DNA from 4 places in the Streptomyces thermocarboxydus genome. Region 1 is predicted to be linked to each of the others. Evidence: riboswitches for the same ligand, from Rfam matches in the RefSeq annotation. Region 1 holds a riboswitch; each other region holds the start of a gene.
What was found. Region 1 has a riboswitch for cobalamin ahead of metE (5-methyltetrahydropteroyltriglutamate--homocysteine S-methyltransferase). Riboswitches for the same ligand answer to the same signal wherever they lie in the genome.
Positions count from the first base shown of each region.

Region 2: linked by a shared signal. The riboswitch ahead of AY578_RS07155 (cobalamin biosynthesis protein) and the one ahead of metE (5-methyltetrahydropteroyltriglutamate--homocysteine S-methyltransferase) in region 1 are both predicted to bind cobalamin.
Region 3: linked by a shared signal. The riboswitch ahead of AY578_RS22245 (ribonucleoside-diphosphate reductase subunit alpha) and the one ahead of metE (5-methyltetrahydropteroyltriglutamate--homocysteine S-methyltransferase) in region 1 are both predicted to bind cobalamin.
Region 4: linked by a shared signal. The riboswitch ahead of AY578_RS25610 (energy-coupling factor ABC transporter permease) and the one ahead of metE (5-methyltetrahydropteroyltriglutamate--homocysteine S-methyltransferase) in region 1 are both predicted to bind cobalamin.

Region 1 covers NZ_CP058273.1:6,580,244-6,585,710, forward strand. Annotated here, with positions in the region: gene metE (5-methyltetrahydropteroyltriglutamate--homocysteine S-methyltransferase) at 1-1,898, opposite strand, end outside; cobalamin riboswitch at 2,077-2,273, opposite strand; gene AY578_RS30065 (GNAT family N-acetyltransferase) at 2,520-3,092, opposite strand; partial or broken gene AY578_RS30070 (tRNA (adenosine(37)-N6)-threonylcarbamoyltransferase complex transferase subunit TsaD) at 3,092-3,478, opposite strand; gene AY578_RS30075 (superoxide dismutase) at 4,122-4,763, shown strand; gene AY578_RS30080 (metal ABC transporter ATP-binding protein) at 5,073-5,467, shown strand, end outside.
Region 2 covers NZ_CP058273.1:1,516,012-1,521,478, reverse strand. Annotated here, with positions in the region: gene cobN (cobaltochelatase subunit CobN) at 1-296, opposite strand, end outside; gene AY578_RS07160 (cobyric acid synthase) at 293-1,804, opposite strand; gene AY578_RS07155 (cobalamin biosynthesis protein) at 1,801-2,742, opposite strand; cobalamin riboswitch at 2,862-3,002, opposite strand; gene AY578_RS07150 (hypothetical protein) at 3,185-3,406, opposite strand; gene AY578_RS07145 (inorganic phosphate transporter) at 3,435-4,700, opposite strand; gene AY578_RS07140 (class II aldolase/adducin family protein) at 4,856-5,467, shown strand, end outside.
Region 3 covers NZ_CP058273.1:4,795,344-4,800,810, forward strand. Annotated here, with positions in the region: gene AY578_RS22240 (ribonucleotide-diphosphate reductase subunit beta) at 1-286, opposite strand, end outside; gene AY578_RS22245 (ribonucleoside-diphosphate reductase subunit alpha) at 343-2,700, opposite strand; cobalamin riboswitch at 2,826-2,956, opposite strand; gene AY578_RS22250 (GNAT family N-acetyltransferase) at 3,046-3,549, opposite strand; gene mctP (monocarboxylate uptake permease MctP) at 3,633-5,261, opposite strand; gene AY578_RS22260 (DUF3311 domain-containing protein) at 5,258-5,467, opposite strand, start outside.
Region 4 covers NZ_CP058273.1:5,576,010-5,581,476, reverse strand. Annotated here, with positions in the region: gene AY578_RS25620 (ABC transporter permease) at 1-622, opposite strand, end outside; gene AY578_RS25615 (ABC transporter substrate-binding protein) at 619-2,211, opposite strand; cobalamin riboswitch at 2,413-2,595, shown strand; gene AY578_RS25610 (energy-coupling factor ABC transporter permease) at 2,626-3,345, shown strand; partial or broken gene AY578_RS25605 (energy-coupling factor ABC transporter substrate-binding protein) at 3,342-3,590, shown strand; gene cbiQ (cobalt ECF transporter T component CbiQ) at 3,816-4,565, shown strand; gene AY578_RS25595 (energy-coupling factor ABC transporter ATP-binding protein) at 4,562-5,422, shown strand.

The DNA of each region.
Region 1 (5,467 bases):
AGGTATCCGGCCCGGTCGGCGCTGCGTAGCGGCAGCGTCTCACGCAGGGCGGGTTCGTCCACCTGGATGACGGACGTGCCCGCGGCCTCCAGGTCGTGCACCTCGTCGCGCAGGGCGAGGGCGACCTGATGGGCGGTGTCGGCGAGTGGCTGGTCGTCGCGGACGAAGGACCAGGCGAGCATGGTGACCGGCCCGGTGAGCATGCCCTTGACCGGCTTCTCGGTGAGCGACTGGGCGTAGGACGTCCAGCGCACCGTCATCGGCTCGGGGCGGGAGATGTCGCCGGCCAGGATCGGCGGGCGGACATAGCGGGTGCCGTAGGACTGGACCCAGCCGTGCTGCGTGGCCAGGTAGCCGGTGAGTCGCTCGGCGAAGTACTGGACCATGTCGTTGCGTTCGGGTTCGCCGTGTACGAGGACGTCGATGCCGGTCTTCTCCTGGAAGGAGATGACCTCCTGGATCTCCGCCTTGATCCGCTCCTCGTAGTCGGCTGTGTCGATCCGCCCGGCGCGCAGGTCGGCGCGGGCGGCGCGCAGGTCGCCGGTCTGCGGGAAGGAGCCGATGGTCGTGGTCGGCAGCAGCGGCAGCCCGAGGTGGGCGCGCTGGGCGGCGGCGCGCTCCGCGTAGGACGGGGAACGGCGCCCGTCGGTCTCGGCGACCGCGGAGGCGCGGGCGCGGACGGCCGGATCGTGGGTGACGGGGGAGTCGGCACGGGAGGCGAGGTCCGCACGGTTCGCCGCCAGGTCGGCGGCGATGGCGTCGGTGCCCCGGGCGAGACCCCTGGCGAGGGTGACGACCTCGGCGCTCTTCTGCCTGGCGAAGGCGAGCCAGCGCAGGATCTGCGGTTCGATGTCCCGTTCGGCGGCGGTGTCCAGGGGGACGTGCAACAGGGAGCAGGAGGCGGACACGTCGACGCGGTCGGCCAGGCCCAGCAGCGTGCCGAGCGTGGACAGGGAGGCGGCGAGGTCGTTGACCCAGACGTTGCGGCCGTTGACCACACCGGCGACCAGCCGCTTGCCGGGCAGCCCGCCGGCGGAGGCCAGCGCATCCAGGTTGGCGGCCGCCGCCCCGGTGAAGTCCAGGGCGAGACCGTCGACCGGGGCCTTGGCCAGCATCGGCAGCGCCTCGCCGAGCCGGTCGAAGTACGAGGCGACCAGGAGCTTCGGCCGGTCGGCTAGACCGCCGAGGTCACGGTAGGCGCGCTCGGCGGCGTTCAGCTCGGCCGGGGTGCGGTCCTGGACGAGGGCGGGCTCGTCCAGCTGGACCCACTCCGCGCCCGCCGCCCGCAGGTCGGCCAGGACCTCGGCGTACACGGGCAGCAGCCGGTCCAGCAGGGTGAGCGGCTCGAAGTCCGCCGGCATGCCCGGGGCGGGTTTGGCGAGCAGAAGGTAGGTGACGGGACCGACGAGGACGGGCCGGGCGGTCAGGCCGAGCGCGAGGGCCTCCTTCAGCTCACCGACCTGCTTGGCGGAGTCGGCGGTGAACGCGGAGTCGGGGCCCAGTTCCGGGACGAGGTAGTGGTAGTTGGTGTCGAACCACTTGGTCATCTCCAGCGGTGCCACCTCCTGGGTACCGCGCGCCATGGCGAAGTAGCCGTCCAGCGCGTCGCCGGCCACGGCGGCGCGGTGGCGCTCGGGGATCGCACCGACCATGACCGTGGTGTCCAGGACGTGGTCGTAGTACGAGAAGTCGCCGGTCGGTACCTCGTCGATGCCCGCGTCGGCCAACTGCAGCCAGTTCGTACGGCGCAGTTCGGCGGCCGTGGCGCGGAGGGCTTCGGCGGTTACGCGGCCCTTCCAGTAGCCCTCGACGGCCTTCTTCAGTTCACGGTTCCGACCCTGCCGGGGGTAGCCGTACACGGTGGCCCGTGCTGCCGCGGCTGCGGACTTCGTGGTCACGGAGATCTCCTTCGCGAGATGAATCCCTGAGATCCCGGAGACGGGACGAGAACGCGAAGGGGAGACACACCGGGCGTGACCGACGCTGCGCGACAAGGCAGGGCCGTCCGCCTGATATGTACGCCGACCCGCCCTCGAGGTCACCGGGATGTCCGCGCACGAACGGTTCGCGCGCGGGCAGTTGGCAGGTCTTCGGACTCGCGGGCACGTCCTCACCGTTCGAGGACACCTACTGGCCGTCGCTTCCCGGGCCCGGTACTTCGGACCCAGTGCGTATGACGGCGGTCGTTCCCGCTCACCGCTGCGGGGCAGTCCCGGATTCCCACCGGGTTCCCTCTTGCGACACCTCGTCTGGCTGACGGGGCGAACCAGCTGCTGCGGGCAGCCTACGGGCAGTCGGCCCGTCAGGAACGCGGACGTCCGTGATCCGGGCGGTGACCCATGTCACGCGCCCGGAACGGTGCCAGGACCTCGCCGCCCTGGGCCAGTGCTTGACGAACAGCAAGGTCGGGGCATGGGTTCGCAGTGGGGCGCTGAGGACCACGTTGTGGCGCGCTCGGTGACGATCTCGAGGAAATGGCGGCGGATTTCAGCGGTGGGCAAGGCGGGGCCTCCGAAGGCTCACAGGGGGAGCGGGGCGAGGGAACGAGCGGGGTGGCGCGGGCCGAGGAAGACGACGATGCCCTTGCCGTCGGGGGAGGGGTGGGTGGCCTGCGTCCAGCCGTGGCGGCGGTAGAAGGCCATGGCCCGCCCGTTCCGGACCGAGGTGAGCAGCCATGCCCGCCCTTCGGGCGCGTCTGCGGTCACCGCTTCGAGGAGGCGGGTGGCGAGACCGGTGCCGCGGGCGGTGGGCCGGACGGCGAGTTCGTCGATCTCCCGGGCTCCGCACAGCCAGTCGGCGGTGCGGTCGTTGCCGAGGCCGGCGGCCGCCTGGGGATAGCAGCGGTCGGTGGGGAGGGGAGACGGAGTGGTCCACGCGGTGGCGAAGCCGACGATCTCCCCGTCGCGCACGGCGGTCGCGGCGGTGAACCCGGCACGCCGCACGTTCGCCGGCAGCCGGGAGACGAACTCGGTTGCCTGCGCCTCGTCCTCGTGCCAGGGCGGGGCGCAGAAGGCGTCGACGTACACCGAATGCAGTGACTCGGTGTGCGTGAGTATCCCGGCGTCCCGGTGCACACGGATGTCGGTGGTCATCAGGCGGCCACCGCCTTCCCCATGACGACGGAATGCAGTGCGGCGTACTCCAGCGGTGCCGGTGCGGCGCCCGTCCGTACGAGAAGGTCGCCGACAGGGGCGGCCATCGCGCCGTTGTCGGTGCACAGCCGCAGCGGAGGCATCCGCAGTTCGGCGCCCGCCGCCAGACGGTGCTCCTCGGCCGGCGACCGTACCCGCGAGTTCGCGGCGACACAGCCGACCACGACCACGGCGCTCACGCCGTGCTCGGCGCAGGCGGTGACCGCCTCGATGGCCGGACCGTCCGGATACGGCAGCCCGAAGACCCGTGCCGCCTTGTCGAAGCACTCCGCGACCGCGTCGTCCAGCGTGTCCTCGAGGTGTGTGATCGGGTCCCGGACCGGGTCCGCTCCCGTCTTGCTGCAGGACGACTCGATGCCCGGCGCCATCGCAGACCTCATGGCCGACCTTTCTGCCATTAGTAAGTTGTTGCAAGTAGTGTGCAATAAGATCTCCGATGATGTGTACCGAACCGGCTCCGCGCACATGGCCGCCCCTGGGGGACGCGGCCTTGACTCCTTCGATGCAACCCCTGGTCCCGAGGCGCGCAGCAGTGCCCCCGCCCGGCTGCCATGGGCCATCGCGGCGAAAGTCGTCCGGGTCGGCGCCGATGGCTGGGGTGGCCCGCCGGATGTCGCACGGTCCGTCCCGCTCAAGGCCCTCGGCCGCGACGAGTCCGCCGCCATTCGCGTCATGGCCGACGGAGCGGAGGAGCGGGCCCGCGTCCTGCGTCCAGGTGATGGAGGTGTCGGCTGGGGATCGTCCGCCATCCGTGCCGAACGCGGCGAACGGGTCGCCGCCACCAGGGAGTTCGCGGCAGAGGGGTGGGGTCGGGCGCCGCACGCGAGATCGGCCGCACCGTCGTTCGTCATGCGCCGGTCGGGGTCCCGGTGACACCGGTCCTAGGACCATCGCCTGATCAATAATTGCCGCTACTGCTGCTAGCGTGCAACTGCACATCAGTGGCAATAACGTCGGAGGATGTTGGACATGGCGGTGTACACGCTCCCGGAGCTTCCCTACGACTACTCGGAGCTCGAACCGGTCATCAACCCGCAGATCATCGAGCTGCACCACGACAAGCACCACGCCGCGTATGTCAAGGGCGCCAACGACACGCTGGAGCAGCTCGCCGAGGCGCGGGACAAGGAGCAGTGGGGCTCGATCAACGGCCTGGAGAAGAACCTGGCCTTCCACCTCTCCGGTCACATCCTGCACTCCATCTACTGGCACAACATGACCGGTGACGGCGGCGGCGAGCCCCTGGCCGCCGACGGTGTCGGTGACCTCGCCGACGCGATTGCCGAGTCCTTCGGCTCCTTCGCCGGCTTCAAGGCGCAGCTCACCAAGGCCGCCGCGACCACCCAGGGCTCGGGCTGGGGCGTCCTGGCGTACGAGCCGCTGAGCGGGCGGCTGATCGTGGAGCAGGTCTACGACCACCAGGGCAACGTCGGCCAGGGCTCCACCCCGATCCTGGTCTTCGACGCCTGGGAACACGCCTTCTACCTCCAGTACAAGAACCAGAAGGTCGACTTCATCGACGCCATGTGGGCCGTCGTGAACTGGCAGGACGTGGCGAAGCGCTACGAGGCCGCCAAGGCCCGCGCCGACGTGCTGCTGCTGAACCCCTGACCGCGGGGGCCGTATGACGTCCTGCTCGTGATCGTCTTCTCACCCTTCACCTGCAGGCGGCACAAGGAAGGGCCTTGGGCCGGGACGACCCGGCCGGAGGCCCTTCCGGCGTGTCCGGGGTACACGTCCTGGATGCGTTCGAACCAGCCGGCGCCCATGGCGCCGTGATTCCCGTGCCCAGCCATCGCGGGGCCGAACGCGCGGCGGCCCGCCCGGGAGACCGAGTCCGCTGCCGTCGCAGCTCCTTCGTCCTGTCCGGGAACCGACCGCCTCTCCCGTCCGACTGCTGTGAGGAGGCAGGGAGGTGGCATGGAAGGGCTGGATGTCCGGATGTCGGGCGTCGTGTGCCGGCACGGCCGGGTCGAGGCCGTGTGCGACGTCGATCTCGACATCGTGCGCGGGCAGCGAGTGGCGCTGACCGGTACCAACGGGTCGGGCAAGACCACGTTGCTGCGTGCTGTTCTGGGGCTGCACCGGCATGTCGCGGGCCGGATCCTGGTGGGTGGCCGGGACACCGGGAGTGCTGCCGAGTGGGCGTGGCGGCGACGGGCGTGCGCGTGGATCCCGCAGAAGCCGGCGACCGGCCGTTTTCCCTTGCTGGCAAGCGAGTTGCTGACCAGTGGCGGTGCGCGTGCCGAGGCGGTGGAGGCGGCCGACAAGCTCGGGGTCGGGCATCTCGCCGACCGGCCGTTGCACACTCTGTC
Region 2 (5,467 bases), 5.1 Mb from region 1:
TCGGCCACCACGCCCGCCGGGACGCTCGACTCGGCCATCAGCTCCGCGTCCGGCACGCTCTCCCCGCCGAGCAGCACCGTGGGGACGCCGGACGCCTTCAGCGCGGCCAGCCCCTCCTCCCAGGCGCGCTTGCCGCCCAGCAGCCGCACCACGGCCAGGCCGGCGCCGTCCAGCAGCGCGGGCAGTTCCTCCGCGACGTCGACGCGGGTGGGGTTGCCGATGCGGTAGCCGGCGCCGGAGGCCCGGGCCGCCAGCAGGTCCGTGTCGGCGGTCGACAACAACAACACAGTGCTCATGCGGGCGCTCCCGGTGGAATGAAGGGCAGTCCTCGTGGCGCGCCGGACTCGATGAGCCGCCACAGCGCGTCCGTGTCCGCGTGCTGTTCGATCAGGTCGCCGAGCCGGTCGAGCTGCTCCTCGCGCAGCGCGGCGAAGGAGGTGCCGGGGGCCGGCACGAAACGGCGTCCCGCGCGCTCGGCGACCGCGCGCAGGAACGCCCGCCGGAACCCGTCCGACTCCAGTGCCCCGTGCCAGTGCGTGCCCCAGGCGCCGCCGACCCGGCAGCCGTCCAGGAAGCTCTCACCGCCGAGGACTTCGGCGACCCCGTGGTGGATCTCGTAGCCCTCGACGCGCTCCCCGAGGGCCTCGCCGACCGGGCGGGCCAGGGTCTTCTCGCGGGCGAACCGCACCCGGACGGGCAGCACGCCCAGCCCGTCCACATGGCCCGCGCGGCTCTCCACGTCGTCCTCGATGTGCTCGCCGAGCAGCTGGAAGCCGCCGCAGATGCCCAGAATCGGCCGGCCCTCGGCGGCCCGCCGCACCAGCGCGTCCGCGAGACCCCGCTCGTGAAGCCAGCGCAGCGCCTTCACGGTGCCGCGGGTGCCGGGCACCACCACCAGGTCGGCGTCGGCGAGTTCGTCGGGCCGGTCCACGAACCGCACCACGACGCCCGGTTCGGCGGCCAGCGCGTCCACGTCGGTGAAGTTGGACATCAGCGGCACCGCGCACACCGCGACCCGCAGCACCTCCTCGCCGGCCGGCGCGGCCACCTCGGACTCCCGCACGGCGCCGCGCAGGGAGACGCGCAGCCCGTCCTCCTCGTCGATGCCGAGCCCGTGCCGGAACGGCAGCACGCCGTAGGTGCGCCGCCCGGTGAGGCCGTGCAGCATCTCCAGGCCCGGCTCCAGCAGGGAGACGTCCCCGCGGAACTTGTTCACCAGGAACCCGGCGACCAGCTTCTGGTCCTCGGGGGAGAGCAGGGCGACCGTGCCGAAGAAGGAGGCGAACACGCCGCCCCGGTCGATGTCCCCGACCACCAGCACGGGCAGCCGGGCGCCCCGCGCGGTCCCCATGTTCACGATGTCGGTGCGGCGCAGGTTGATCTCGGCGGGGCTTCCCGCGCCCTCGCAGATCACCGCGTCGTACTCGGCGCGCAGTCGCTCCAGGCAGTCCAGGACCGTGCCGAGGAGCTTCTCCTGGCGGCCGCCGTGGTAGCCGCGGGCGCTCATCTCGCCGACCGGGCGGCCCATCAGCACCACCTGGCTGGACCGGTCGCCGCCCGGCTTCAGCAGCACCGGGTTCATCAGCGCCGTCGGCTCCACCCGGCACGCCTGCGCCTGCATCGCCTGGGCGCGGCCGATCTCGGCGCCCTCGCGGGTGACGAACGAGTTCAGCGACATGTTCTGCGCCTTGAACGGCGCGACCTTCACCCCCTGGCGCACCAGCCACCGGCAGATCCCGGCGGTGACCACGCTCTTGCCGGCGTCCGAGGTGGTCCCGGCGACCAGCAGTCCGCCACCGCTCACCGGTCACGTCCCTTCAGCACGCGCCGCGCGGCCACCCCGGCCGCGAGCGCCAGCCAGCCGACGCGCCGCGACAGGCGCACCGCCCGGTCGATGTCGGTGACGGCGACGGGGCGTCCGCCGCCGTTGAGGACGGGCCGGTGCTCGACCCGCCCGCCGTAGGAGAGGGTTCCGCCGAGCCGGACGCCGAGCGCGCCCGCGAAGGACGCCTCCACGGGACCGGCGTTGGGGCTGGGGTGCTTCGCCGCGTCCGCGCGCCAGGCCCGTACCGCCCCACGCGGGTCGGGACCGGTGAGCGCGGCGAGGACGGCCGTCAGGCGCGCGCCCGGCCAGCCGGCGACGTCGTCGAGCCGGGCGGACGCCCAGCCGTAGCGGAGGTACCGGGGCGACCTGTGACCCACCATCGCGTCCAGGGTGTTGACGGCCCGGAACCCCACCAGACCCGGCACCCCGGCGACGGCGCCCCACACCAGGGCGCCCACCACGGCGTCGGAGGTGTTCTCGGCGACGGACTCCACCACGGCGCGGGCGATCCCGTCGGCGTCCAGCGCCTGCGGGTCACGGCCGCACAGGTGCGGCAGCCGCGCGCGGGCGGCCTCGACGTCCCCGGCCTGGAGCGCCTGCCCGACGGCACGGGCCTCCCGGGCCAGCGAGGTGCCGCCGACGACGGCCCAGGTGGCGACGCCGGTCAGGGCGACGGAGGCGGCGGGGGAACGGCGTACGGCGCCGACGGCCAGGCCGGCGAGCGTGACGGCGCCGCCGACGCACACGGCGGTGTGCACGGCCCCGCGGCCACGGTCGTCCCGCCACAGCCCCCGCTCCACGGCAGCCGCGGCCCGCCCGAAGGCGGCGACCGGATGACCGCGGCGGGGATCGCCGAGCAGCAGGTCGCCGAGGAGGCCGGCGGCGGCGCCGTACGCGAACACGCGATCGGCACCCATGGGTTCAGCCGGTGACGGATCCGGAGATCACGGCCCCGAAGGGGGGTGGGGTGTCGCTGGTCGACCTCGGCAGGCTGCCGCGCATGGCGATATGTCCTCACTCAGGGTGTCCGCGCCCTGGTTCGACGAGACCGGCGGCGAGAGTTCCTGGCTCCCGGGGTTCGCACCCCGGTGACAGTGGCGGGACCGCGCCGGATTCGCACCGGCTTCCTCTTCTGCCGCCGTATTGGCGGAGGCAGTCCACCATGCCCCCGGAAGGGCCGTCAACTTGCCTTTGACCTGCGGGGCTGAAGTGTGCCGAGGCCCACAGAGGGGCTCACGTGGGTGAACGCGGCCGGCGGCCCGTGGACGCGCGCACGTCCGGCACGGGCGGAGACACGGCGACGGGCGGGACGGGAGCCGCCGCTCCCGTCCCGCCCGCTCACGCGTGCGGCCCGGTGGTTCAGGCCATGATCAGGTAGATGCCGTAGCCGACCGCCGCCGCGCAGGCGGCGAAGCAGGCGTAGGCGCCGGTGACCGCGAGGGCCGCGGACCGGCCCTCGGCGGACGCCCGCTCGCGGCGGGACAGACCCGAGATGCCCAGGGTGAACAGGGCCACCAGGGCCACGGTGACCACGAGGCTGACGCCGAACACGGAGCCGAGGGCCGCCCAGTCGATCTTCATGCTGCTACTTCCTTCGTGCCGGACGCGGTCAGACGGTCGAGGCGGCCGACGGGGCCTGCGGGTCGGCGGTGGCCGGGGCCGGTGCCGGGATGGTGGCCGAGAGGTCCTCGGAGGGGCCTGCCGGGGGCGGGGTCACGGCGGCGATCGCCTGGGTGACGACACCGGCGGGCTCCTCGGAGACGGTCTCCGGGGTGTCGTGGTCGTTGACGTTGGTGTGGTCGACGACCTCGCGCCGGGAGATCTTCCAGATGGCCGCGCTGGAGGCGACCAGGAAGACGGCCACGACGGCGGTGCCCCAGCTGCCGAAGCCGCACACCCACTCGGCGATCGCCGCGACCAGCGCGGCGGCCGGCAGGGTCAGGCCCCAGGCGACGAACATCCGGGTGGCCGTGGACCAGCGGACCACACCGCCCTTGCGGCCGAGTCCCGCGCCCATGACGGAACCGGACACGGAGTGCGTCGTGGAGAGGGAGAAGCCCAGGTGCGAGGAGGCCAGGATGACCGTCGCGGCGCTGGTCTGGGCGGCGAAGCCCTGCTGCGGCTGGAGGTCGGTCAGGCCCTTGCCCATGGTGCGGATGATGCGCCAGCCGCCCAGGTAGGTGCCGAGGGCGATGGCGAGACCCGCGGAGAGGATGACCCACACCGGCGGGTCGGAGTCGGGGGCGACGGCGCCGCCGGCGACCAGGGCGAGGGTGATGATGCCCATCGTCTTCTGGGCGTCGTTGGTGCCGTGGGCCAGGGAGACCAGGCCGGCCGAGGCGATCTGCCCGGCGCGGTAGCCCTTCTCGGAGGCCTTGGTGTCGGCGCCGCGGCCCATGCGGTACGTGAGCCGGGTCGCCAGCATCGCGGCGATGCCCGCCACCAGCGGGGCGGCGATCGCGGGGAGCAGGACCTTGGTGACCAGCACGTCGCCGTGGACCGCGCCGAAGCCGGCGGAGGCGACCGTGGCGCCGATCAGACCGCCCATGAGGGCGTGCGACGAGCTGGACGGAAGACCGACCAGCCAGGTGAGGAGGTTCCAGAGGATCGCGCCGACCAACGCGGCGAAGATGACCTCGGGACGGATGCCGGCCTCGTCGACGAGGCCCTTGGAGATCGTGTTGGCGACCTCCACCGAAAGAAATGCGCCGACAAGGTTCAGCGCGGCGGACATGGCCACCGCGACCTTGGGCTTGAGCGCACCGGTCGAAATGGTCGTTGCCATCGCGTTCGCGGTGTCGTGGAAACCGTTCGTGAAATCGAACGCGAGTGCGGTTACCACCACAATCGCGAGGATCAGCGAGAAGCTTTCCATTTACCCAGGCAATCGTTCGAGGTCATTGGCTGGTCGAACGTAGGCAACCAGGGTGAACGGAAGATGAACTGGAACGGGCATCAGGGTGACCGTAAGAGGGGGTGCGCGCTCCGCCGTCCGGCCCAGGAGGCCAGGGCTCCTGGCAGGATCTCCACATGGCCGAACAGCACGGGAGCGGACAGGAAGCGGAGGGCGCTGGGCGTGGCGTCCCGGGCACGCGCGGTGAGGGCTTCGAAGGGCTCGGCGAAGGGGTGACGGAGGCCTGGGCGGAGCTGGTCGCGACGGCCCGCCGGACCGTCGCCGACGGCCTCGTCGTCGGAACTTCGGGCAACGTCTCCGTACGGGTCGGGAACACCGTCCTCGTGACCCCTTCGGGCGTCCCGTACGACCGGCTCACCCCGGCCGACGTGACGGGGGTGGACCTCACGGGCCGGCAGGTGCTCGGCACGCTGGTCCCGACCAGCGAACTGCCCCTCCACCTGGCCGTCCACCGCACGACGAAAGCCCGCGCCGTCGTCCACACGCACGCCGTGCACGCCACCGCCGTCTCCACGCTCGTCGACGAGCTCCCGGCGATCCACTACATGACCGCCGCCCTCGGCGGCCCCGTCCGCGTGGCCCGCTACGCCACCTACGGCACCCCGGAACTGGCCGAGAACACCCTGCGCGCCCTCGACGGCCGCACCGGCTGCCTGATGCGCAACCACGGCACCCTCACGTACGGCGCCGGACTCGCCCAGGCGTACGACCGCACGGCCCAGCTGGAA
Region 3 (5,467 bases), 1.8 Mb from region 1:
GCAGGGTCAGATAGAACTGGACGTGCACGGCCTCCTCGAACAACTGCCGCGACAGATACAGCCGCGCCTCGGGCGAGTTGATGTGCTTGTACAGCGTCAGCACCAGGTTGTTCGCCACGATCGAGTCGCCGGTGGCGAAGAACGCCACGAGCCGGCCGATCAGATGCTGCTCCTCGGGCGTCAGCTTCGCCAGGTCGGCGACGTCCGAGTGCAGGTCCACCTCCTCGACGTGCCAGGTGTTCTTGATCGCGTCCCGGTAGCGCTCGTAGAAGTCCGGGTAGCGCATGGGGCGCAGGGTCAGCTCGAAGCCGGGGTCGAGCAGGTTCTTGGTCGTGCTGGTGGTCACTGGCAGGCCTCGCAGGATTCGGGGTTCTCGAGGGAGCAGGCGACGGCCTCGGGGCCGGCCGGCTGCTGGACGGGGACGGCGGCGCGGGCCGCGCGGGCGATCCGGGTCGCCGGGCGGGAGCGCAGGTAGTAGGTGGTCTTCAGCCCCTGCTTCCAGGCGTAGGCGTACATCGAGGAGAGCTTCCCGATGGTCGGCGTCTCCAGGAACAGGTTGAGCGACTGCGCCTGGTCCAGGAACGGGGTCCGGGCGGCGGCCATGTCGATCAGGCCGCGCTGCGGGATCTCCCACGCCGTGCGGTACAGCCGCCGTACGTTCTCGGGGATCCACGCGAAGTCCTGCACCGAGCCGCCCGCCTCACGCAGCGCCTCACGGGTGCGCGCGTCCCACACCCCGAGCCGCTTGAGGTCCTCCACCAGGTACGAGTTGACCTGGAGGAACTCCCCGGACAGCGTCTCGCGCTTGAACAGGTTGGACACCTGCGGCTCGATGCACTCGTACACGCCCGCGATGGACGCGATGGTCGCGGTGGGCGCGATCGCCAGCAGCAGCGCGTTGCGCAGGCCCGTCGCGGCGATCCTGGTCCGCAGCGCCTCCCAGCGCCCCGGCCAGGCGAGCTCGACGCCGTAGTGGTCGGGGTGCAGCACGCCCCGCGCGGTGCGGGTCTTCTCCCAGGCGGGCAGCGGGCCGTGCCGCTCGGCCAGTCCCGCGGACGTCTCGTACGCGGCGAGCATGATCCGCTCGGCGATCCGGGTGGACAGCGCCTTCGCCTCGGGGGAGTCGAACGGCATCCGCATCCGGAAGAAGACGTCCTGCAGCCCCATCACGCCCAGACCCACCGGGCGCCAGCGGCTGTTGGACCGGGACGCCTCCCCGGTCGGGTAGAAGTTGATGTCGACCACCCGGTCCAGGAACGTCACGGCGGTGCGGACCGCCGCGTCCAGGCGCTCCCAGTCCATGCCGTCCTCGCCGGCGAATGCCGCGAGGTTGACCGAGCCGAGGTTGCAGACCGCCGTCTCCCCGTCGTCGGTGACCTCCAGGATCTCCGTGCACAGGTTGGAGGAGTGGACGACGTGGCCCGGCTCGGCGGTCTGGTTGGCGGTGCGGTTGGCGGTGTCCTTGAAGGTCATCCAGCCGTTGCCGGTCTGTGCGAGGGTGCGCATCATCCGGCCGTACAGCTCGCGCGCCGGGAGCGTCCTGCGGGCCAGGCCCTTGGCCTCGGCGGCCCGGTAGGCCGCGTCGAACTCCTCGCCCCACAGGTCGACCAGCTCGGGCACGTCCACCGGGGAGAACAGCGACCACGGCGCGTCGTCGGCGACCCGGCGCATGAACTCGTCCGGCACCCAGTGCGCCAGATTCAGGTTGTGCGTACGGCGGGCGTCCTCGCCGGTGTTGTCGCGCAGTTCGAGGAACTCCTCGATGTCCGCGTGCCAGGTCTCCAGGTAGACCGCGGCGGCGCCCTTGCGGCGGCCGCCCTGGTTCACGGCGGCGACCGAGGCGTCCAGCGTCTTCAGGAACGGGACGATGCCGCCTGAGTGCCCGTTGGTGCCGCGGATCAGCGAACCCCGGGCGCGGACGCGGGAGAAGGACAGGCCGATGCCGCCGGCGTGCTTCGAGAGGCGGGCGACCTGGTGGTAGCGCTCGTAGAGGGAGTCCAGCTCGTCCCGGGGGGAGTCCAGGAGGTAGCAGGACGACATCTGCGGGTGGCGGGTGCCGGAGTTGAACAGCGTGGGGGAGGAGGGCAGGTAGTCGAGCCGGCTCATCAGCCCGTACAGCGCGGCGACCTCCTCCAGCGCCCGCTCGCTGTCGTCCTCGGCGAGCCCGCACGCGACCCGGAGCAGGAAGTGCTGGGGCGTCTCGACGACCTTGCGGGTGACCGGGTGGCGCAGCAGATAGCGGCTGTGCAGGGTGCGCAGCCCGAAGTAGCCGAACCGGTCGTCGGCGTCCGTGTCGATCAGCGCGTCCAGGCGGGCCGCGTGCAGCCGGACGAACGCGGCGGTGCGGTCGCCGATCAGGCCCTCCCGGTGCCCGGCGGCCACCGAGCCGGTGAACGAGGTGACGCCCTGCGAGGCGGCCTCGGCGCGGATGCCGATCGTCAGCAGCCGGGCGGCGAGCCGGGAGTAGGCGGGGTCCTCGGAGATCAGCCCGGCCGCCGCCTCGGCGGCCAGTTCCCGCAGCTCCGCCTCGTCGGCGGCGGCGGACCGGCCGCGCAGCGCGGCGGCCGCCACCCGGCCGGGGTCGGCGTCGGGCAGGTCGGCGGTCAGCTGGGTCAGGGTCCGCAGCAGCGCGGCCCCGGGGCCGTCGCTCTCCTCGGTCACGCGGGTCGCTGAAGCCGGATCGGCTGGCGCGATGGTCACGTGGGGCTCTCCCTCGCTCGGCACGGGGGCCTCGAAGAGCGCAGGGGGCAGCACACGAACGCACGCGGCGTCGCGTCCACCGGCCCATTCCGCGAGGCCCGGACGTCAGGGCACCCGGACCGGAAGGGCCGGGCGCACTGTCGGCAGGTCCTCGGACTGACTCCCGTGCGCGCCCGTGGGCAGGCATGGGTACACCGTTGCGGGACAGTTCCGGATTCGCACCGGATTCCCCTGCGACGACAGCGAGCATGAGCATACATCTTGTGCCGGGTGCCGCTGACGGACCCATATGTTGTGTCGCGCAGGGGTTACAGTGGTGTCGCGCGGAGAGGCAGGAGTGGGCTGTCAGAGCGTCAGCTCGTAGACCAGCAGCAGGATGTCGTCCACCTCCGGCAGCGGGTTCCAGTCCCGCGCCGGGTTGCGCGTGAAGCCCAGCCGCTCGTACACCCGGTGCGCGGCGTGCATGCTGCGCTGCGTGGACAGCACCATCCGCGTACGGCCGAGCCCCCTCGCGCGGTCGACGCAGGCGCGCACCAAAGCCTCGCCGGCGCCCCGGCCGCGGGCGTCGGCGGAGACTGCCAGCATGCGTATCTCCGCCTCGCCGGGCCCGGCGAGGTCCGCCATGGGGCCGGGGCCCGGCACGAAGGTCACCCCGCCCAGCAGCGTGCCGTCCCCCACGGCGACCAGCACCTCGGCCGCCGCCGCCCGCTTCGCCACGTCCCGCAGCTCGCCCAGGTAGCCGTCCGACTCCCCGAAGTCCAGCAGGCCGTCACCGAGATAGGCCTGCGCCGTGATCTCACCCAGTTCCGCGTGTTCGCCGGCGGTCACCGGCCGGATGACGATGTCCATGCGGGGGAGTCTGCCGCACGGGCACGACAACGGGCCGCCGGTTTTCCACCGACGGCCCGCTGCCGTGTGTATGTATGACCGCGTCAGTGCGCGCTGCCCGCCGTGGCCGGCGGGAGCTCGACCTCCACGCCCGGGTCGCCGACGTCCGCCGTGTAGTCCTCCGGCTTGGTCTCGTCGACGCCCTCCGGCGCCTTGACCGCCCGCAGGACGAAGGTCAGGACGACCGCGACCAGCACGTTGATCACGAAGGCGGTGAGACCGATGTAACCGATCTCCCCGATGCCCGGGATCTCCTTGGACGAGCCGCCGAAGTGCTTCTGCGTAGGCGACGCCACCCCGTACGCGGCGACCGTGCCGTAGATCATGCCGACCGCCCAGCCGCCGATCAGCGCCCAGCGGTGGAACCAGCGGGTGAACAGGCCGCCCACCAGCGCCGGGAAGGTCTGCAGGATCCAGATGCCGCCCAGCAGCTGGAAGTTGATCGCGACGGTCTTGTCCATGGTCAGGACGAAGATCAGCGCGCCCACCTTCACCAGCAGGGACACGATCTTGGAGACGGCGGTCTCCTGCCTGGGCGTCGCGTCCGGCTTGATGAAGTCCTTGTAGATGTTGCGGGTGAAGAGGTTCGCCGCCGCGATCGACATGATCGCCGCCGGCACCAGCGCGCCGATGCCGATCGCCGCGAAGGCCACACCGGCGAACCAGTCCGGGAACATGTTCTCGAACAGTTGCGGGATGGCAAGCTGGCCGTTCTGCACCTTCACCCCGGCCGCGATCGCCATGAACCCGAGCAGCGCCAGCAGGCCCAGCATCAGCGAGTACAGCGGCAGGATCGTGGTGTTCCGGCGGATCACCTCACGGCTGCGCGAGGACAGCGTCGCGGTGATCGAGTGCGGGTACATGAACAGCGCGAGCGCCGAGCCCAGCGCCAGCGTGGCGTACGTCCACTGGCCCGCCTCCCCCGGCACCACGGCGCCGCGCGGTGCGCCCGTGGCCGGGTTGGTCTGGCTGTACGCCTCCTGCGCGGAGGCGAAGATCTCGTCGAAACCGCCCAGCTTGATCGGGATGTAGATGATCGCCACCGCGATCACGAGGTAGATCAGCGTGTCCTTGACGAACGCGATCAGCGCGGGCGCCCGCAGCCCCGACGAGTAGGTGTACGCGGCCAGCACACCGAAGGCGAGCAGCAGCGGCAGGTCCTTGACGAACCAGTTGGTGTTCTCGCCGCCGCCGACGCCCATCACGTCCAGCACCGCCTGGATGCCGACCAGTTGCAGCGCGATGTACGGCATCGTCGCCAGGATGCCGGTGACCGCGACGGCCAGCGACAGCCCCTTCGAGCCGAACCGCCCGCGCACGAAGTCGGAGGTCGTCACATAGCCGTGCTTGTGCGACACCGACCACAGCCGGGGCAGGAAGGTGAAGATCAGCGGATACACGAGGATCGTGTACGGCACCGCGAAGAAGCCGGCCGCGCCCGCCGCGTAGATCGCCGCCGGGACGGCCACGAAGGTGTACGCGGTGTACAGATCGCCGCCCAGCAGGAACCAGGTGACCCAGGTGCCGAACGAGCGCCCGCCCAGGCCCCATTCGTCGAGGGTGTGCTCGTTCGCGGCCTTGCGCCAGCGTGCGGCCAGGAAGCCCATCGCGGTGACGAGCACGAAGAAGAAGATGAAGACGGCGAGTGCCACGCCGTTCACGCCGTCGTTCACTGCTCCGCACCACCCTTCGCGGCAGAGCGGGCGCGCTGGTCACGCTGCCAGAGCTTGTACGCGGTCATCGTCAGCGTGGTCGAGATCAGCACCCACAGCATCTGGTACCAGTAGAAGAACGGGATGCCGATGAACGTCGGGTCGGTCTTGGCGTAGGACCCGACCCACAGCATGGCGACGAATGGTGCGAGCAGACAGACGCCGAT
Region 4 (5,467 bases), 1.0 Mb from region 1:
GCAGTTGGGAGACGGCGAGGACGCCGGCGGGGAGGACCAGGTGCTCGACCAGGCCGCCGAAGGTGATCCGATCGCTGCCGGTGTCGGTGAGGCCGCCCGCCGGGAGGACGTCCAGCTGGAGGGCGAACAGCCACACCGCGAGCAGCGCGATCCAGAAGACCGGGGCGGCCTCCAGGACGTACGCGGCGGAGGTGACGGCGCGGTCCACGAGGGAGCCGGGGCGGCGGGCGGCGAGCACGCCGAGGACCGTGCCGAGCAGCACGGCCACGGCGAACGCGACGGCGCACAACAGCGTGGACCACAACAGGCGTTCGCCGATGACCTCGGCCACCGGCTGGCGCATCACCGCCGACCGGCCGAGGTCACCGCCGAGCGCGGAGGTCAGCCAGTCCCACCAGCGGGCGGTGAACGGCCGGTCCACGCCCAGGTTTTCCCGCAGCCGGTCCAGGGTCTCCTGGTCGGCGCCGAGCGCGGCCGTGCCCGCGTACGCCCTCACCGGGTCGAACGGGGACGCGGCGGCGACGGCGAACACGCCGAAGGTGACGACGAGGAGCACCGGCACGGCGTACAGCGCGCGGCGCACCACGAGCCGGGTCACCGCCGGCCAGGGGGCGTGACTCATGTCGCGGGCTGCCAGTCCTCGACGTTCCACCAGGGTCCGGCGGCGAAGCCGTGCTCGTGCGGTTCGGTCTGGGTGGTGAGGCCCTTCCAGCGGTCGGCGAGCACGTACAGGTGGTCGATGTGGGTGAGGAAGGTGTAGCCGGGGTCCTTCACGAGGGCGCGCTGGAGGGCGTCGTAGGCGGCCTTGCGGGTCGCGGGGTCCTGGCTGCGGCGGCCGGTCTCCAGCGCGCGGTCGACGGCCGGGTTGTCGTAGTGCGCCATGTTGTTGAAGCCGTCGCCGGCGAGGGAGGAGTGCAGCATGGTGTAGAGCCCGAAGTCGGGGTCGCCGGTGCTGCCGAAGCCCGCGAGGACGGCGTCGCGGTTCATGCGGGGCTCGATGACCTCCCAGGTGGCGCTCTCCACGCGGACGTCGATGCCGGCCTTCTTGGCGTCGGAGGCGTAGGCGAGGGCGTGGTCCTGGCGGACCTTGTCGCCGGAGGGGTAGTACAGCGTGAAGCGGGCGGGGCGGCCGTCCTTGGCGCGGATGCCGTCCTCGCGCTTCGTCCAGCCGGCGGCGTCGAGGATGCGGCCGGCCTTCGCGAGGTCGCGCGACCGCTCGGTCTCCTTGGCGAACCACGGGTCGTCGACGGGCAGCGGCCCGTAGGCGGGGCGTCCCGCGCCGTCGAGGATCTTGTCGACCATGGCCTGCCGGTCGACGGCGAGGTCGAGGGCGCGGCGGATCGCGGTGTCGCCGGTGACGGGGTTGCCGCTGGGGAGGGTGACGACGCGGACGTCGTAGGAGGTGGCCCGGTACGTCTTCCTGCCGTCGTCGCTCTTGAAGGTGGCGGCGAGGTTGGGCGGGAGGACCGCGCCGTCGAGGTCGCCGGAGCGGAGCCGGGTGGCGCGGACGTCGTCGTCGGCGACGATCGCCATGGTGAGTTTCTTCACCTTCGGGGCGCCGCCCCAGTAGTGCGGGTTGGCCTTGAAGGTCAGCTTCTCGCCCTTGCGCCAGTCGACGAGGACGTACGGTCCGGTGCCGACCGGCTTGGTGTTGAAGGGCCCGGTGTTGGGGTCCTGCTTCCCGGCGATGTGCTCGGGGACGATCGGCAGCACCGTGCGGGCGGCGAACGGCGCGTAGGGGTGGTGGAGGGTGAAGACGACCGTGTCGTCGCCCACCGCCCGGACGCTTTCGACGGCCGCGAGTTCGCTCTTGGCGGTGTTGTTGGTGTCGTCGTCGAGGACCGTGCGGTACGTGAAGACGACGTCCCGCGCGGTCAGCGGCGTGCCGTCGCTGAACCTCACGCCCTCGCGCAGGGTGTACGTGTAGGTGCGTCCGCCGTCCGTGATCCGCGGAAGCGCCCTGGCCAGGGCGGGTTTCAACGTCATGTCGGCGGTGCGGGCGAGCAGGCCGTCGAACAGCTTGGAGTTGCCGTCCTTGCCGTAGCCGAGGAGCGGGCTGAGGGTGTCGGGCTCGGTGGAGACGCCGATCACCACGGACTCGCCGGCCGCCCCCGCGTCCGTGCCGCCGGAGCCCGGCGCCGAGCAGGCGGAGACCGCCGTGGCCGTCGCCAGCACGGCGGCGGCGCCCCGTATGCGTCGTCGGGTCGTCATCGAACCTCACATCCCTGTTGCCGGTCAATCGCTCTTGCATATTAATTGCAAGAAGACCTTGCCCGGAACGCCGGCCGACCAGTCCCCCGGTTCCCGGGCGGCCGTCCCGGGGCCCGAACGCGCAGGTGTGCGCCGGGGTGCGAGCCGCCGGGCGCCCTCCGCGCGCCCCTGTCGCCGCTTGTCACCGGGCCGCGGCGGGGACTACTGTCACCACGCCTTGGTGACGGGAAATCGGTGCGATACCGGTGCGGCCCTCGCCACTGTGATCGGGAAGTCCGGCTCCGGCCCTCGCGGGCAGCCACTGGGTCCTTCGGGACCCGGGAAGGCGGAGCACGGGCGGTGGTACCCGTCAGCCAGGAGACCGGCCAAGGCGCGTCAACCATCCACGAGGTGCTGGAGAGGGTCTGCCGAGCCATGCACATTGCCGAGGGTTTCCTGCCTCCGGCGCACGCGGTCGCCTGGGGCGTCGCGTCGGCGCCGTTCGTCGTCCACGGAGCCCGGTCGCTCGTCCGTGACGTCAGAGAACATCCCGAGAGCACGCTCCTGCTGGGCGCGTCGGGAGCGTTCACGTTCGTCCTGTCCGCGCTGAAGCTCCCGTCGGTGACAGGGAGTTGCTCCCATCCCACCGGCACGGGGCTGGGCGCGATCCTGTTCCGGCCGCCGGTCATGGCGGTGCTCGGGACCATCACCCTGCTGTTCCAGGCGCTGCTGCTCGCCCACGGCGGGCTCACCACGCTCGGCGCCAACGTCTTCTCCCTGGCGATCGTCGGCCCCTGGGCCGGGTACGGCGCCTACCGGCTGCTGCGCCGGTACGGCGTGCCGCTGATGGGCGCGGTGTTCTGCGGCGCGTTCGTCGCCGACCTGTCGACGTACTGCGTGACGAGCGTCCAGCTCGCGCTGGCGTTCCCCGACCCGGGCAGCGGATTCCTGGGCGCGCTCGGCAAGTTCGGCTCCATCTTCGCCGTCACGCAGATCCCGCTCGCGGTCAGCGAGGGGCTGCTGACCGTGCTGGTGATGCGCCTGCTGGTGCAGTCCAGCAAGGGCGAGCTGACCCGGCTCGGCGTGCTGGTCACCTCGGTGGCCGACGGCAAGCGGGCCGCGGAGGCCGAGTCGCCCGAGGCGGTGGCCCGATGAGCCGCAACGCGAAGATCAACACGCTGCTCCTGCTGCTCGTCGCCGCTCTAGCCGTGATCCCGCTGGCGTTCGGGCTCGGCGACCACAAGGAGGAGCCGTTCGCCGGCGCGGACGGCGAGGCGGAGACCGCGATCACCGAGATCGACCCGGACTACGAGCCATGGTTCTCGCCGCTGTACGAACCGCCGTCCGGGGAGATCGAGTCGGCGCTGTTCGCCGTCCAGGCGGCGCTCGGCGCGGGCGTGCTGGCGTACTACTTCGGGCTGCGGCGTGGCCGGCGGCAGGGCGAGGCGCGGGCCCGGGAGCGGGAGCGGGCCGGCGTTCAGACCCCGGAAGGGGCGCGTGAGCAGGCCGCCGGCCTGCGGGCCCCGGACGGGACGCACGAGCGGGGCGGCGGGGCGGCGACGCGGGCGCCCGGGACGACGCGGAGGTGCGCTCCGGCGCCGACGGCGGACGGGGCTGACAGGCCCGTGCTGCCGATCGACGCGGCGGCGCACAGCAGCCGCTGGCGCCGCCGCCATCCCGTGGACAAGGCCGTCCTCGGCCTCGGTCTCACCGTCCTCGCGATCTCCCTGCCCCCGTGGCCGGGCGCCGCGTTGGTGCTGGTCAGCGCGCTGGTGCTGCTGCTCGGCCCGGCGGGGGTGCCGGCCGGGCGGCTGTGGCGGGCGTACCGGGTGCCGCTGGGGTTCTGCGTCACCGGGGCGCTCACCCTGCTGGTGAGGGTGGGCGGGCCCGGCGGTTTCGTGTCGCCCGCGCCCGACGGGCCGTTGCGCGCCGGGGAGTTGCTGCTGCGCACCTCGGCGGCCTCCCTTGGCGTGCTGCTGTTCGCGTTCACCACACCCATGTCGGACCTGCTGCCGCGCCTGGTGCGCGCCGGGGTGCCCGCGCCGCTGGTGGACGTGGCGCTGGTGACGTACCGGATGAGCTTTCTGCTGCTCGACTCGGTGCGCCGGGTGCACCGGGCGCAGGCGGCGCGGCTCGGGCACACCACCCGCGCGGCGACGTGGCGTTCGCTCGGCGGGCTCGGGGCGACCGCGTTCGTGCGGTCCTTCGACCGGGCGGCGCGGCTGCAGACCGGGCTCGCGGGCCGCGGCTACGACGGCGCCCTGCGCGTGCTGGTGCCCGAGGCGCGGGTGTCCGCCCGGTTCACGGCCGCGAGCGTGGCGCTCCTGGTGGCGCTGGCCGCCCTCACCTTCGTACTGGAAAGGCCCCTGTCGTGAGTGGAACCGTGCTGGTGGCACTGCGGGACGTGTCGTTCGCGTACGAGGACGGGCCGCCGGTGTTCACCGGGCTCGACTTCGAGGTGCGCGAGGGAAGGACGCTGGCGTTGCTGGGGCGCAACGGCAGCGGCAAGACCACGCTGATGCGGCTGCTGAGCGGCGGACTGCGGCCGTACGGCGGGGAGTTGCTGCTGTCGGGACGTGCGGTGCGGCATGACCGGAAGGGGCTGACGGCGCTGCGCAGCACCGTGCAGCTGGTGGTGCAGGATCCGGACGACCAGCTGTTCGCCGCGTCCGTGGGGCAGGACGTGTCGTTCGGGCCGCTGAACCTGGGGCTGCCCGACGCGGCGGTGCGCGCGCGGGTCGCGGAGGCGCTGGAGGCGCTGGACATCGCCGCGCTCGCCGACCGGCCCACGCATCTTCTGTCGTACGGGCAGCGCAAGCGGACGGCGATCGCGGGCGCGGTCGCGATGCGGCCGCGGGTGCTGATCCTGGACGAGCCGACGGCGGGCCTCGATCCCGACGGCCAGGAGCGGCTGCTGGCCACCCTGGAGGGTCTGCGGGCGGGCGGCACGACGGTGGTGATGGCGACGCACGACGTGGACCTCGCCCTGCGCTGGGCCGACGACGCGGCGCTGCTCACCCCGTGGGGCGCGCACACCGGCCCGGCGGCGGAGATGCTGTCCCGGCGGGACCTCCTCACGGCGGCGGGGCTGAGGCTGCCGTGGGGTGTGGCGGCCGGCCTGTTCCTGCGGGCGCGCGGTCCGGCCTACGCCGCGGACGCCGGTCCCCGCACCCCGGAGGAACTGGCGGCGCTGGCCGCCCTGCCGGAGTGCGGGGAACGGCGTCCTGACTAGGTTCCGTCTCCGGCCGACGGGGGTGGGGCCTGTTCAGCGGTGCCG